Linked DNA regions of Arachidicoccus terrestris. The protein of the gene in region 2 interacts with the protein of the main gene of each other region in a pairwise test. Links are inferred from orthologs where the notes say so. Each region holds a gene or a part of one and is shown on either strand. Other genes may lie near its edges.

Region 1 (7,950 bases), 2.2 Mb from region 2 along the record:
TTAATCAGTGGAATACTTTTTTTATTTTTAGGCATTATTTATTTTTGAGCAAATACGGGCGAAGAATGGAGATTTTTGAAGTGCATACGAAGGCGGATAAAAGGGATTTTTTGGAGATATCACCCAAGATAGGCCGTGCTTTTGCTCATTACGTGCAACCTTTGGATAAAGATATTGATGACGTCTTTAATCCTGCTAAGAATAAATGTTATGGGTTCGGGAAAGCCACCAGGTGGATCCTTAAAGATAACGGTAAGGTGATCGGCAGGATCGCTGCCTTTATCAATGACCAGTACCAAAATTTTGGAACAGATTATCCGACAGGTGGTATTGGCTTTTTTGAATGTATAGATTCGCAGAAAGCGGCAGATATGTTATTTGACCAGGCGGCCGGCTGGTTAAGAACAAGAGGAATGGAGGCGATGGATGGCCCCATTAATTTTGGAGACCGCGAACGCTGGTGGGGATTGATGATTGAGGGCTTTGATGCGGAACCCATTTATGGTATGGCCTTTAATCCTCCTTATTATCAACAGCTGTTTGAAAATTACGGGTTTCGCAATTTCTACAATCAGTATTATTTTGCCATGCTCATAACCGATGAACTGCCTGAAAAATATATTGAGCGGCATGCCAGGTTTAAAAATAAAAAGGATTACAGTGCACGTCATATCGATTTAAAGAATATTGAAAAGCATGCGGAGGAGTTTGCAACGGTATACAACGCGGCCTGGTCGCAGCATCATGAAGGCAAGACGATCACCAAAGAAGATATGATCCGTAATTTCAATGAAATGAAACCGATCATAGACGAAGAGATTATCTGGTTTGCCTATTATAGGGATGAACCTATTGCTATGTGGATCAACATACCGGATCTCAATGAATATTTTAAACATTTTAATGGGAAGTTTGGCCTGCTGCAGAAACTGCGGTTCCTATGGATGAAAAAAAAAGGTATCTGTGAACGCTTTACGGGTATTGCCTTTGGTGTGGTACCAAAGTACCAGGCGCTGGGGGTGGACGCTTTTATGATCACAGAAGGCTCGATCAGCATTCAGAAGAAACGTTCTTATGAGAAATACGAAATGGGCTGGACCGGTGACTGGAATCCCAGGATGCTGAATATCTACAAGGCGCTTGGCGGAAAACTCAGCAGACAGCTGGTCACCTACCGGTATATTTTTGATGAGAAACACCCTTTTGAAAGGCATCCTATCATTGATTATTCGGCTCAGGATGAGGGCAATAAAGCTTGATGTCATCCAATTATCATCATTATAACAATACATTAATATGCCTGCTCCAAGGATTTTACAAAAAAAGAAGACCATTGCTTTAGTTGCCCATGATCACAAGAAAGATGATCTGATTGCCTGGATCGGTGAAAACAAAGAAAAGCTGATCCCGCATCAGATGGTCGCTACCGGCACCACAGGTAAGTTGATTGAACAGCATCTAGGCGTGCCGGTACATAAAGTGCTGAGCGGCCCTTTAGGCGGTGATCAGCAGATCGGCTCCATGATCGCCAATGGCCAAATAGATATCGTGATTTTTTTCTGGGACCCTATGGAGGCGCAGCCGCATGACAGTGATGTAAAAGCGCTGTTGCGCCTGGGCGTTGTCTGGAATATTCCCATGGCCTGTTGTCCGGCAACAGCCGATTTTCTGATATCTTCTGCTTACATGGACAGCACTTATGAATGTAAGCAGACCGACTATACGGCTTATCTTAAAAGACGCATCGAACCCTAGTAGCCTTTAGTACGCATGACAAAAATTGGTTTATTATCTGATACGCATAGCTATCTGCCCGAAGCCGTATTCGAACATTTTGCCGATGTAGATGAGATCTGGCATGGAGGTGATGTGGGGGACTCGTCCGTGATCGATAGGCTGGAGGCGTTTAAACCCTTAAGGGGAGTGTATGGGAATATCGACGGTACTGCCATTCGCAGCCGTTTTCCCCTGGATAATCTATTTTATCTTGAAGACGTAAAAGTATTGATGCGCCATATTGGGGGGTATCCGGGCAGATATGCGCCTGGTGTAAGAGAGATCATTAAGAAGGAAAAGCCAGGGTTGTTTATCAGTGGTCATTCACATATTCTGAAGATCATGTATGATGAGAAGCTTCATTGCCTGCACATGAATCCGGGTGCCTGTGGCAAGCAAGGCTGGCATCAGGTGCAAACACTGATTAAGTTCCATATCAATGGTACGGATATCGCGGGATGTCAGGTTATTGAGCTCGGCAAGCGTTAGCTACGTGTGTTTTAAAGGGTATAAAAAACAAGCTGTTGGTTGTCAAAGGTTAAAGTTAGGCATTTGCAACGGCAATCCGTTTGGATTGTCAGAAAACGGTCAAGTTTTCCACATGGAATCGTTAAAAGGGTGGGCCAGCCAGTATTAATAGTTTACTTTTGAAACTGGCAGTTAAAACGATAGTAATTGCTCGAGTGAAACTATTTTATTCCACTTTAAAATCAAGTATTGACAATCATGATAGAAAATGCAACACTGACGCCAACAGATCATCATAGAAAAAAGCTGATAGAACCTACGGCAAATAAAGGAACAGCTGACAATAAAGACGAAGAGAAAGAATTACATGCGCTATGCAAACCCCGCTTAAGGGCCATTCATGACACGATGGATCTGCTGAGCGGTAAATGGAAAGTCGCTATTATTGGTTATTTACACACAATGGGTAAATGCCGTTTTATGCAGTTGCAGAGAAATATTGAAGGCATTGGTGCCAAAATGCTGTCCAAAGAATTAAAAGATCTGGAAATCAATGAACTGGTTACCCGTACTGTTTTGCATACCAGACCCGTAACCGTTGAGTACGAACTTACAGATTACGGAAAGACCCTGCAAAATATTATCAATGAATTATGCAGCTGGGGATTCAAGCACCGGGAAAGAATCCTGAAAAAACAAACCGAATGCAGTTGTGGTGAAGACCCTGAGTTTGGCTGTGAAGCGCCTAAAGCGACCAAGATCGCCGGATAAATTCCAGCCCCGGTAAATAAAGTAAATAAAAACGAGTCGGTATTGGAGGGACGCTTCCTGCCGGCTCGTTTTTATTTGATACCGTCTTTCACTAAATTATTAATGGGGAGGGGTCAGGGTTTTGCCCAGTTGGCTCAGTTTCTCAGCCGCCTGTTGAAGGGTTGCTTCTTTTTTGGCAAAACAAAAACGTATGAGTTTATGATCACCGAACTTTTCGCATAAAGAGGAGAGGGGGATCCCTGTGATGCCGGCTGCTTTGGTCAGCCAGACAGCGAAGTCCTTTTCTTTCATCTCACTAAAGCCCTCGTAACTGTATAACTGAAAATAGCTGCCTTCCACCGGAAAGGGTTTAAGGGGGCTACCCTTTAAGGCGTTCATTAAAAGATCTCTCTTCTTTTGCAGGGACCCGGCAAGTCTTAGGTAGGTATCCGGATCATGCATATATTCAGTGAGCGCGATCTGGACCGGAGAAAATGTACTGAAGGCATTGTTCTGATGCACTTTTCTGATTTCTGCCATTAACGGGGCGTCGGCCATAATATACCCCGTCTTCCAGCCGGTGCAATTAAACATCTTTCCAAAAGAGTGTACCGATATAGAACGTTCTCTTAAAAACGGAAAGCCTAATGGAGAATGATGAGGCTGGTCGTCAAAAATAACATGCTCATAAACCTCATCGCAGAGTACGATAATATTCGTGTCTTTTAATAATTCATGGAGCGCTTTTAATTGCGCTGACTTAAGCGTGGCGCCCGTTGGGTTATGTGGTGTATTGAGTATAATCATCCGGGTGGCTTTCGTTATATACCCTTTTAGTAGATCAATGTCCAGCTGGAAGTCGGGGTATTGCATGGGCACCGCAATGGGAATGCCGCCGACGGCGAGTATCGACGGGTGATAGCTGTCATAGGCCGGGTCAAAGTACAACACCTCGTCTTTTTGTCTGACAAAGGTGGAAATTACGGTAAAAAGTGCGTTGGTGGCCCCGGGCGTAATAGTGATTTCCGTCACAGGGTCAAATGACTGCCCTAGTTCGGCCTGGGCCTTTGCTGCTAACAGGTTTCTGAAGGCTTCGTAGCCGCTGGATGGCGCGTACTGATTATAGCCGTTTTCCATTGCTTTTGTGACTGCTTTAATCAGGAGCGGGTCCATGGGGTAATCCGGAAATCCCTGTCCCAGGTTTATGGCATTATTATCTATGGCCAGTTTGGACATTTCTGTAAAAATGCTGGTGGTCGTATGGGGAAATTTTGAATGTATAGTGATCATGATAAGGAAAAATATTTCATGGATGAGAATGATAGCCCCCGGGCAGAGCTGTTTGTCTGTCCTTTTTGCAAATTACAAAAAGGTCGCCATAACAGGTAAATTACAGCGACCTTTTTGTCATGAGGGAATAGCAGGTTAAAAACTAATGTTTATCAAACCAGAGTTTGGTAAACAAGTCATCAGTACCCTGGGCTGCCACTGCCGCCTTATAGGCCTTGCCATTTAATGTCTGCTCTGTTGAGGGATAAATAAAGCGTACCGGAATTTTATCTCCGTATTTGCCTGCAACAGCTGCCTGGAGCGTTGGATAATCCAGTCTGCGCCATTCGGCAAAGGCTTCCAGCCCTTCTCCGAATAGTGCGATCCATTTTTGGTCTCCAATGGATTTCTTGTAATTGGAGGCGTCATATTTAACGGAGGCCTGAGCAAGGTAGGCTCCAATCACTGCTGCGTCAGTGATGCCGTATTGCTTCAGGGAGGCGGTGATGGCTTCATTGTATAGCGTAGCCGGGTTTTCGGAACTGAAGCCCCTTGCTGCGGCTTCTGCTCTTAAGAAGAGTACTTCACTGTATGCCTGGATAACTGCCGGTGCATTATCTGCTGAAAAATATGTGCCGGGTTTAGAGGTGTTGGCCAGTCCCAGGCTGTTGGCGTCTGAGGTCGTTAAGCCGTTGGGAACACCTACATATTTGGTAATCTTATCATTTTCGGGAAGTCTGGCATACACGGGCAGCCTCGGATCCTTGAGTGCATATAACCGGTCTACAACTGTCTTGGAAATTCTGTAATCATTACGTGTAGAAAAATTGCTGGCGACGGGGTTCCAGTTCGGAGATTCATCGTAGACGAACTGCGCTGTCTGAGCGTTGGAACTGATCAATTCTTTACTGTTCAGTACTTTTTGAACTGTAGCTTTTGCCAGCGACGGGTCTGCGTCTGCGATTCTGAGTGCGATGCGCAACTGCAGGCTCCGGGCAAATCTTCTCCAGTTAGCAATATTGCCATCGTAGATCAAATCACCCTCAATAGGTGTGCCATTAGGATCGAGTTGTACTAAAGCTGTATCCAATTCACTAAGTATACCGGTATAAACCTCTTGCTGGCTGTCATAGGCTGCCAGGGAAGACGATTCAATTTTTCCGGATTCTTTGTAGGGGACATTGCCATATGCATCTGTCAGCAGTTGAAAATTCCAGGCTCTGAGTATATGGCCGACACCGATATAGTTATTATTTCCAGCCTCTTCGGCCAGTTTCATCATCACTTTAATGTTGGTCAGTGAAACGGAGTATAACGCTGTCCAAAAAGAAGAGAAACTGCTGGCGTCATAAATATACCGGTCCGCATCCGTATATTGAATCGCCGCCCATTGCTGAATAATCAGCTGGCTGGATCCGAAGTTGGCGGTCGCTCCCCAATAGGCGTCTGCAGCGCTTTTTTCTGCGCCGCCTAAAAGATAGTCGGGTGTCGGATTTTCTACTGCATTGGGGTTTTTATTGATACGAACAAGTTCTTTTTTGCAGGAGCTGATGCCCAGGATCAGCACACCGCTTATAAGTAATGCACCTGAGCGAAATAGAAATTTATTGAGTGAATATTTCATGATTGGAACTTTTAGAATTGAACACTTAAGTTGATGCCATAATTTCTGGAAGTGGGCAGTGTAAGATCTTCCAGACCTTGTCCGTTGCCCGTAGAAAAGGCAGTTTCCGGATCAATATTGGGGGCTTTTTTATAAATAAAGAAAAGATTGCGGCCTACCAGTGCAACGCTGGCACCCTGAACACCTATACGGGACAACCAGGCGCCCGGTAATTGGTAGCTGATACGCAGTTCTCTGAATTTGACATAACTGGCATCATATACATACTGCTCATCCACTGAGGAAATGGTCTTGTAGTATAAGGAAGCCGGTATGATCTGCTCATTGGCCTTTCCGTCACCGGTTACGCCCGGCGCAATTATGCCATCATCGTATATTTTCTCACCATTGGGTGCGCTCCCTGAGGCAGCCACCGGCAATTTGTTTTTATCGTTGTTCGGATAGTAATAATTGAGCCCGCCGAATTCCGCGCCTCTTCCAGGGAGTGTGGAAGCAAGTACCCCCGTGTATTGTCCCGTAGAGTTACTGCCAGAATATATGGAGCCGCCGATACTGGCGTCAATTAAAAAACTTAGCCCCCAGTTTTTATATTTTAAATTATTGTAGAATCCTCCGTTCCAGTCGGGTGTAAAGTGCCCCAGGTCTTGCAGTGTGGGGTCGGTTTGGGGCAGGCCATTGGAGCCAACCAGTATATTACCTTTGTTATCGCGCTGATAGGCCGTTCCAATAAGGGTGCCATAGGTTTTGCCTACAGCTGCGACTACCTGTACCGTTCCATCACTGCCTAATGTATAGTTCTCCAGTTGCCCGGCATCATCCAGGTACTTTACTTCGCTTTTGTTCCGCGCGAAATTTACAGAGAAGTTCCAGCTTAGGTCCTCGTTTTTTATAGGCGTAACACCCAGGGCCACTTCCAGGCCTTTGTTATTGATCTTGCCTGCATTTAATAACTGTTGCGTATAGCCTGAAGTAGGCGTGATATCTACTTTTAGGATCTGGTTAAAGCTGTTGGTATTATATAAACTGATATCCAATGTAGCTCTGCTGTGGAAGAAGCCCAGATCCAGACCCAGTTCAGTTGAAGTGGTGGATTCACTCTGGAACTTTTCATTCATCTGGATGCCTGAAGTTGTCAACAGCGGACTGGAACCAAACAGGGAGAACCCATAGGTGTTGTAGAGTTGATAGGGATCTGTATCAGCGCCCACTTCTGCCCAGCCACCGCGCACCTTGCCATAGCTCAGTACATCACTTTTAATATTGAATAAATCTGTGAATACGACCGTACCGTTTACAGACGGATAGAAATAGGAAAGATTATTTTCAGGCAGGGTAGAAGACCAGTCATTTCTGGCCGTTACATTGATAAAAGCATAGTTCTTATAACCCAACTGGGCGGACCCGTAAAGGCTATAGACTTTTAAATGACTGTAGTAGTTATTGGATATTAACGGATCTCTGGAATTATCCAGGGTATACACGCCGCCAACGGCCAGTCTTGGTGCCTTTTGATCATTCTCTTCATAGGTTTTGTTACGGATATTACCGCCGGCCAGAATATTCAGTGAGAAGTCACTATTGAGTTTTGTATCAAAATTAAGTGTACCTTCTGTATTGTTTTCATTAACGGTGTAACCAATTTCTTCATAAGATCCAAATGGGGTGCCACTGGTGCCATAGGCAATTTTTAGCTTTCTCCGGTCATTGTAATAATCTGTACCGCTGTGAAAATGAGCGGTTAAACCTGGAGCAATATCGTAGGTCAGTCCGACGTCGCCAATCAGACGGTCTCTTCTTTGCTGAACGGTATTTTCATAGGCACCGAAGTAAGGATTCGGATAATAGGCGTTGTTCCAGTTGTCGGGGCTGCCGGTAGAAAAATAGCTGTCTTTCAGTGATTGCATATCCACTTGTCTGCCGAACCAGGTAAACTGTAACATTGTGCTGCTGGCCCTCTTGCCACCAATGCCCGGCAGGTTGGGTGCATCTGAAATCAGGTAGTTGGCCATGGCCGAAAGGCTGAGTTTATCGGTAATCTTGAATCTGCTGTTTAAAGAGATATT
Region 2 (8,070 bases):
CTATCTAAAATATAGTGTTTAGGCATGTGGATAGTCTTATTACTGGCGACCTTTAGGATAAAATAACCGGTAAGTGGAATAATAAGGGCAATAACAATACCCAGAAGTGCTTTTTTACTCATCGCTTACAGTTGATGTACTTAAATAGAACGGTCTATTAAAACCGGAACGGAGCAAAGGTCTGTCATTTAATGTTTAAAAAAGACAAAATATTGGTGAAAAAGCCTTTTATGAGGTATAGAACATAAAAACCATCTGCTATGCGTAACAGATGGTTTTTACGAATATTGTCTTGATGAAGAAGTCCTACTTAATGCGTACCCTTAGCAGAATCTGCTGTAGCGGCAGGGGCTTCCATATGATGCACCGCAGGGGTCTCATGACCTTCATGATGGCCTTCTTCCGGAAATTCCATGGGCAACTGGGCACGTTCCACGTGATATGGATCCATTCTGGCTCTTAAATCCTTATAAGACTGACCATCTCCCAGGAAGGCGCCGATAAACCAGATAAATAATAAAGACGGAATAGCGATCACCATAATCATGTTACGAACTTCATGACGCAAGTGCATAAAATAGCCAATGATATAAAAAGCTTTCCACAACATCAATGCCATTACGACACCTTTTACCAAATGTCTTTTGAGGCTTTCTTCCGGCCAGGGCATCATTAAAAACCCAAGCAAAAGCTCAACAACAGTCAGTATAGAAAGATATAAGGTAATCCTCCAGATCTCTCTTTTCACTTTCTTGGAATCAAACGCATGTGCATGTGTGTGTCCGCCGCTCTCTAATTGTTCTAAATTTGACATGTATAATGAATTTGTAGCAAATTAATCAATTGAATTAAACCAGATAAAAACAGGTAAATACAAACACCCAGACCAGATCTACAAAGTGCCAGTACAGGCCGGCCTTCTCGATCATCAGGTAGTGTCCACGCTGTTCAAACTTATTGCACAGGGTCATGATCAGCATAATGATGTTAATACATACCCCGGAGAATACATGAAAACCATGGAATCCGGTAATCGTGAAGAAGAAATTGGTGAAGTTCTGTGTAGACTGGGTTCCATTAGAGTTCGCAAATGGATTCGCGCCCCACCAGGCACCTTCATGATATAAATGTGTCCATTCCCAGGCCTGGCAGCCCAAAAATATAAATCCACCCACAATTGTCAGGATGAGATACTTGACAACATCCCTTTTGTTCATTTCCTTACCCGCCTGCACAGCAAGTACCATGGTAACTGAGCTGATGATCAGGATAAAAGTCATAAGACTCACGAATGCCAGGGGCGCAGTACCGCCGTATCCCGGAAACTTACTAAACGCAACGTTCGGGTCAGGCCAGCCAATAGTGGCGAATCTGGTCGTTCCATAAGAAATCAGTAAACCGCCAAAAGTAAAGGAGTCGCTCAGCAAAAAGAACCACATCATCAATTTGCCGTATTCCACTTTAAAGGGACTGCTGCCACCGCTCCATTTGCTCGGCTTCTCAGTATGTATTGCTGCTGTATGTGCCATAATAAAGAATAAAAATGATTTATTTTATTTTTTAATACTTCTTAATTTATCTTTTAATCTATCTAACTGTTTAAGTAAAACTAAAGAATAAAAACAGATAGATCCATAATATATCAACAAAGTGCCAGTAGATCGCTACGATCTCAATGGGCGTTTTATCATAACGCTTCACCTTCGTGCCATAGGCCCTGAAAAAGATGATCAATAATGCAATAATGCCACCGATAACATGCAGCGCATGTAGCCCGACAATGATCCCCAAAAACGAAGCGGAAGCGTTACTGCCGATACCAAAGATCTGAATGCCTCTTTCATGGAGCTGGGTAAACCCATACAATTGCAAAATTGCAAAAAGTAACCCGAGTACCGCCGTGACTGTAATCAGGGTCTTATATTTTTTCCGCTCATGCGCTTTAAAGTTCTTTAAAGCCAGATGCATCGTCAGAGAACTCACCAGTATCACGACCGTAGAAATCCAGAAGACAGAAGGCAGCCCGAATTCCATCCAGTTGCTAAAAGTCCTCTTTACAACGTAAGCACTTGTCAGACCTGCAAACATCATGACAATGCTTGCCATCCCGACCCACAGTAAAAACTTATGTGGATGCAACCTGCCTTTATTTTCAGAAATACCCACAGTTGTCATTTAAAAATTTTTGCTTACTGCCGAGAGTAATGCCAACAACACCACCGGCAAATAAATATAACTACTAAACATTACCCTTCTGGCAGATTTTACATCCATATTCACATATAGTCGCACACACTGGACGACCATAAACAAATTACAGAGTAGTACGATCAAAAAACTGATCTTCCCTGCCAACGTTCCGGCATCATTTAACGGGTGTCCGCCGCCCAGGGGAATAAAAGCCAGCATTCCAACCGGAACCATCAAGGCCGCATAGACCACAGCTTTCATAGCGGTACTTTTAGTAGGTCCTTTGTCAGAAGGCAATAATTTAAATCCGGCCTTAGTGTAATCACCGTGTGCCACCCAGGCAATTGCCCAAAAATGAGGAAACTGCCACAGGAATTGTATCAAAAACAACACCAGACCGCCGTACCAACTGTTATCACCGCCTGCTACAAAACCGGCTACCCATCCAATCAGGCAAGGAAAAGCGCCCGGAAACGCTCCTACCAGGACCGCAATGGAGTTTTTCTTCTTCAGCGGTGTATAGATATAAGCATACAAAAACATGCTGAAGGCAGAAAGCAAGGCGGATTGTGCATTAAAACAATACCACATCATGGCTACGCCTAATATTCCGGAGACATAAGCGAAGATCAAGGCATTTTGCTGACTGATCCTGCCGGCTGCCACCGGCCGGTTGGCGGTGCGCTTCATCAGGGCATCCGTATCTTTTTCAACGGCCTGATTGATGGCATTGGCGGCGCCCGTTACGAGCAACCCCGCTACAAAGAGCTCTATTATCTTTGCCACATTGGATACTAATGTATTCGGTGACAACAGATAACTGACCACACAGGAAAAAACCACTGTAAAACTCAATGTGAATTTAGTAAGCGTCATATAGTCTCTAATCAAGACTGACAACCTACCGGGAGTCACATTCGTATTTACATTCGAACTTTCCTGTTTCAAAAATCTTATTTTTTACCTGGAGTTCCTCTGCACGGGCCCTCCATGTTATTATTCATTTTCTTTTGACCTCCAACAGGCATTTATACCTGTTCGCCTTTCAGCTTTGCTTCTTCGATCATCTCTTCATCCATATATGCCGGATTATCTTCTTCTCCTACCGGAACTGTCTGCGGAATAAAGTCATGACCATCTTTGCTATAATCGTATGGCCAGCGATGCACTTCCGGAATTTCTCCGGGCCAGTTACCATGACCCACATTGATCGGCGTTGTCCATTCCAATGCGGTAGACTTCCACGGGTTCTTCACGGTCAACTTTCTACCCTTGAAAATAGAGTGGAAGAAATTAAACAGGAAGAGGAACTGAGCAGCAAAAGTGATAATAACACAGACACTGATAAACCTGTTCAACTCAACAAATTGCTTGAAGCTTTCCCAGCCACTATAATCATAATACCTTCTGGGCATACCGGCAAGACCTTCATAGTGCATAGGCCAGAAGATCAGATAAGCACCAACAAGCGTAATCCAAAAGTGTACATAACCTAAAGTGTTATTCATATGACGGCCAAACATCTTAGGGAACCAGTGATATACACCACAGAACATTCCGAAGAAAGCCGCAACACCCATTACCAGATGGAAATGCGCAATAATAAAATATGTATCATGGATATGGATATCGATAGCAGAGTTACCGGTATAGATACCCGTCAGACCACCGGAGATAAATACGCTGACAAAACCGATCGCAAAGAGCATACCTGGTGTAAAGCGCAGATTACCACGCCAAAGCGTTGTCAACCAGTTGAAGACCTTGATTGCCGAAGGTACCGCAATCAACAGGGTCAGTAATACGAATATCGATCCCAGGAACGGATTCAAACCCGTTACGAACATATGGTGTGCCCATACCAGGAAAGCCAGAATAACAATGGCAAACATGGACATGACCATGGCAGAGTATCCGAAGATCGGTTTACGGCCACTGGTAGACATCACCTCAGAAACGATACCCATTGCCGGCAGGATAACAATATATACTTCCGGATGTCCTAAGAACCAGAACAAATGTTGATAAAGAATTGCATTACCACCTTCATGGGACAAGGCACCTACGCCCTGAATATAGATATCAGACAGATAAAAACTGGTGCCGAAGTGGCGGTCGAAAATCAACAGGATAAAACCAGAGAACAAAACGGGGAAAGAAAGTACACCTAACACAGCCTGCAGGAATACACCCCAGGTACTTAACGGCATACGCATCATACTCATGCCTTTCGTGCGCATATTCAATACGGTAGAGATATAATTCAGGCCCGCTAGTAACTGCGATACAACAAACAGAATCAGCGACGCCAACCAAAGATCCATCCCCGTTTTCGATCCCGGCGAGGCGTCGCCTAAGGCGCTTAAAGGAGGATAGGCCGTCCAGCCCCCGGCAAATGGACCTGTTTCAACAAAGAAAGAGCAAAGCATGATCACACTGGCGGTAAAGAAAAACCAATAACTCAGCATGTTCATTAATGGCGATGCCATGTCTCTTGCCCCGATCTGTAGGGGAATGAGAAAATTCGCAAAGGTTCCGGAAAGTCCCCCGGTTAATACGAAGAAGATCATCACCGTACCGTGAATCGTTGTCAAAGAATAATACGCTTCAGGTGTAATACGGCCGTCTTTAGCCCAATGACCGATAACTGTCTCCAGCCAAGGAAATGAACTGTCCGGATACCCCAACTGCAGTCTGAATAAAACTGACATTAAACCGCCAATGATTGCCCAAATAATACCGGTAATCAAAAACTGTTTACCAATCGTCTTATGGTCCTGGCTGAAAATATATTTTGTAATAAAAGATTGCTTATGGTGATGCGCCTCTCCATGGTCACCTGCCACATGAAGAGCGGCAGCTCCCGCCTGTATTACAGCTTCGTTGTTCATGATTGTATCTTTAAAAATAATATCTTATATATCAATTCTAGTTCCTGTCTATTTGTTGAGCACCAATGCAGCGGTGTCCCTTGCCGCCTTAACCACTGCAGTTGCAGCTGCCGGTGCCGCCGTAGAATCTGCTGCCCCCCCGGCCGGCGCCTGATTGGCAGGGTCCTTTTCGGGGAAAGCACGTAAATAAGCCGGCTTCTGCTTGGCCATTATTACATCATATTCCTGCTGAGTAACCACCTGGATCACTGCACGCATAGAATAGTGACCATTCCCGCAAAGCTGGTCACAAGCCAACTCATAGGTATAATTCGGATTGCCGGTGATTTTCTTCATCTCCTCTGTCGTATACTTCGGTGTGAACCAAAGGCGTGTAGGCGTACCAGGAACAGCATCCATTTTCATTCTGAACTGTGGCAGGCCTACGTCATGAATCACATCCTGGGAATTGATCAGTAATTCTACCGGTTTACCTTTTACCAGATACATGGTGCCCGGAATAACGATATCATCAAAAGTAGCCGGATCTGCCTTCTGTTTCAATGCCGGATTATCCTTCCAGATCAGACCTAGTGTATTTGAATTCGCAGGGTCTATATCCCTGAAGTATTTCTTTCCAAAAACGCCATCTTCACCCGGATATCTAAAATCCCATCCAAACTGATGTCCTGTTACTTCTATCTGCATGGCATTCTTCGGCGCATCTCCCGTAAATAAGAACCAGCTGCGCAGGCCGTATACGATCAGGATCAGCAGCACAATGGTAGGAACAGAGGTCCAGATAATTTCCATCGTGTTATTATGCGGAAAATAGTAGGCTTTTTTGTTCTCTTTGTATTGATAACGAAATGCGAACCAGAAAAGCAGGATCTGCGTGACGACAAATACAATACCGGTCAAAATCAAGGTGATCCAAAACAGTTTATCCACCTGCTCTCCCTCGATACTGGCAGACCCTTCTACAAAAGTGGTTCTGGGGTAAAGTAATTTATTGCACCAGTAAACACCGATCAACCCCAAGACCAGGAATACGATCATCAACGCACCATTGACCTTGTTGCTTTGTTTAAAGGATTGCTCTTCGCCTTTCAGCACGGAAACGTACTCACTCGCTTTAGCGATCTGGAAGATCACTATCACAATCAAGAAGAAGGCGGCGACGGTAAAAAACATTGACATAATGTATATTGCTTAAAATATTTTTCTAAATCAGATTTTGACGTGCTTGCTATTATAAGGTTTTAGGTATGGTGAATGATACTTTCTTTCAGGAACGGATGGTATTTCGGTACCAACGGCCGTTTCGTAAGTGCCTTACCAACTGTATAGATCAATATACCAACAAAAAGCGCGGCGATGCCAAAATCCAACCATCCCAGTGTGATGTGATGTACAGAAATACTACCCATAATAATCTGGTAGAAATCCAGCCAATGGCCAAAAAGTAACAACACTGCCATAAAGGTCATCATTGTATAGTTACGTTTTGCAGGTCTGGACATCAGAATCAAAATCGGACATACAAAGTTAATAACTAAATTCAGGAAAAAGACACCCTTAAACTCGCCCTGAATACGTGTTTTAAAATAAATTGTCTCTTCAGGAATGTTCGCATACCATATCAGCATATACTGTGCGAACCAGATATAGGTCCAGAAAATAGAAAAGGCAAACAGGAATTTACCCAAATCATGCAGGTGTTCCTGATTGGTCAATTCCAGATAACCCTTATTTTTAAGATATATAACAAATAAGGTAATCAAGGCTAAACCACCTACAAAGCTACTCGCAAAAATATACCAGCTATACATTGTAGAGTACCAATGCGGATCCAGGCTCATCAGCCACATCCAAGGCGTTACACATCCGGCAGTTACGGCGAACCACGCCAAAAACAGTCCGGCATTAACCGTCTTGCGCCAGATAAAACGCTGCCCTTCCTGTGCACCGAGGTAGTGCGTATCAGCTTCGGCGGTCATCTTACGCATTCTGGCTCCCAGTAAAGCCCAAAGGCCGATAGAGGCCACTGTCCAGAGAATGTAGAAAGGCGCATTCAGGAATCCGTGTTTATGCGTCAAAATAGCGTCATGCTTAACAGCATCCACATCTGTCCAGTGATAAATATGAGATTTAGTCACCACTAAACCGATCAGCAAAACTCCGGCAATCAACCCGAACACAGGCATAGCAGCAGAAATGGCTTCCGATACTCTGCTGAAGGCAATCTGCCAGGCAGACATTCCCAGTGTCAGGGCACAGATAAAGAACATGGCGATATTGGTAATCAAAAGGAAAAATACCGCATTGTACATAATAGTACCCCAGAAGGTCGCACTTTTGTGTGGGTCACTGCTCATTCCCATGGTAAAAAAACCAATCAGAAAAGCAACAATTCCCACGCCCATCAGTCCATAGGACCAAGTCTTCATCTTAGCTGGAATTACAAATTGTGTTTTTATTGATGCCATCTTATATCGTATATAATGTTTAACTATATTATTTAAAGCTAAGCTTTATTTTAATGAACCTTTATCTACTATCACTCCTTTTATTAATTAGCTGCCAAAGCTGTTGTATCTGCTACATCTGCCGGATCCACCGGTATGCCTTTGGCCTGGTGTTGCCGGGCTTTAATATAATGTACCAGCTGCCAACGTTGCTTGCGACTCAACTGAGAAGCATAGCTCCCCATCATCCCCTTACCGTATTCAATAGAATAGAACATCTGGCCTTCAGGCATATTCATAACGATCGGATCACCAAGTAGGTTCTTAGGAGCCGCGGCAAATGGACCATTACCGTCATTATACAGCGGACCGTTGCCATCCATTTTAGCACCATGACAGATACCACAGTTAATCAGATACAAACGGTGAATCTCTGTTGTCTGTTCAGCAGTCAAAGGACCTTCAGGATTAACCAGTGCTTTTGAAGCCACGTAATTCGTCGTATCACCGGCAGCATCTTTTGCCAGAGGGAAAGGCAAATC

The links. Proteins that work in one complex are often made in the same cells at the same time.
Region 1: the proteins of K9M52_RS10410 (region 2) and K9M52_RS01760 interact in binary tests that used the Escherichia coli proteins (3 or more experiments, as listed by UniProt). The link is inferred for Arachidicoccus terrestris from one-to-one orthologs.

Annotation. Positions count from the first base shown.
Region 1 is NZ_CP083387.1:453,789-461,738, reverse strand. What follows is about bases 2,200-5,033. They hold K9M52_RS01760 (methionine aminotransferase), read right to left. Parts: upstream 4,285-5,033; coding sequence 3,115-4,284; downstream 2,200-3,114. Other genes in these bases: K9M52_RS01755 (SusD/RagB family nutrient-binding outer membrane lipoprotein), read right to left, coding at 4,427-5,033; K9M52_RS01765 (winged helix-turn-helix transcriptional regulator), read left to right, coding at 2,503-3,015; K9M52_RS01770 (metallophosphoesterase family protein), read left to right, coding at 2,200-2,265. Also shown: K9M52_RS01780 (hypothetical protein), read left to right, coding at 66-1,259; K9M52_RS01775 (methylglyoxal synthase), read left to right, coding at 1,297-1,755; more of K9M52_RS01770, read left to right, coding at 1,771-2,199; more of K9M52_RS01755, read right to left, coding at 5,034-5,887; K9M52_RS01750 (SusC/RagA family TonB-linked outer membrane protein), read right to left, coding at 5,899-7,950. UniProt on the Escherichia coli protein: Shows aminotransferase activity with methionine and histidine as substrates, and to a lesser extent also with phenylalanine.
Region 2 is NZ_CP083387.1:2,681,887-2,689,956, reverse strand. The notes cover bases 2,651-5,604. They hold K9M52_RS10410 (cytochrome c oxidase subunit I), read right to left. Parts: upstream 5,082-5,604; coding sequence 3,219-5,081; downstream 2,651-3,218. Other genes in these bases: K9M52_RS10405 (cytochrome c oxidase subunit II), read right to left, coding at 5,130-5,604; cyoE (heme o synthase), read right to left, coding at 2,651-3,138. In the rest of the region: K9M52_RS10435 (SCO family protein), read right to left, coding at 1-122; K9M52_RS10430 (cytochrome C oxidase subunit IV family protein), read right to left, coding at 311-814; K9M52_RS10425 (cytochrome c oxidase subunit 3), read right to left, coding at 849-1,529; K9M52_RS10420 (cytochrome c oxidase subunit 3), read right to left, coding at 1,600-2,175; more of cyoE, read right to left, coding at 2,176-2,650; more of K9M52_RS10405, read right to left, coding at 5,605-6,260; K9M52_RS10400 (quinol:cytochrome C oxidoreductase), read right to left, coding at 6,323-7,549; K9M52_RS10395 (c-type cytochrome), read right to left, coding at 7,633-8,070. UniProt on the Escherichia coli protein: Cytochrome bo(3) ubiquinol oxidase is the terminal enzyme in the aerobic respiratory chain of E.coli that predominates when cells are grown at high aeration.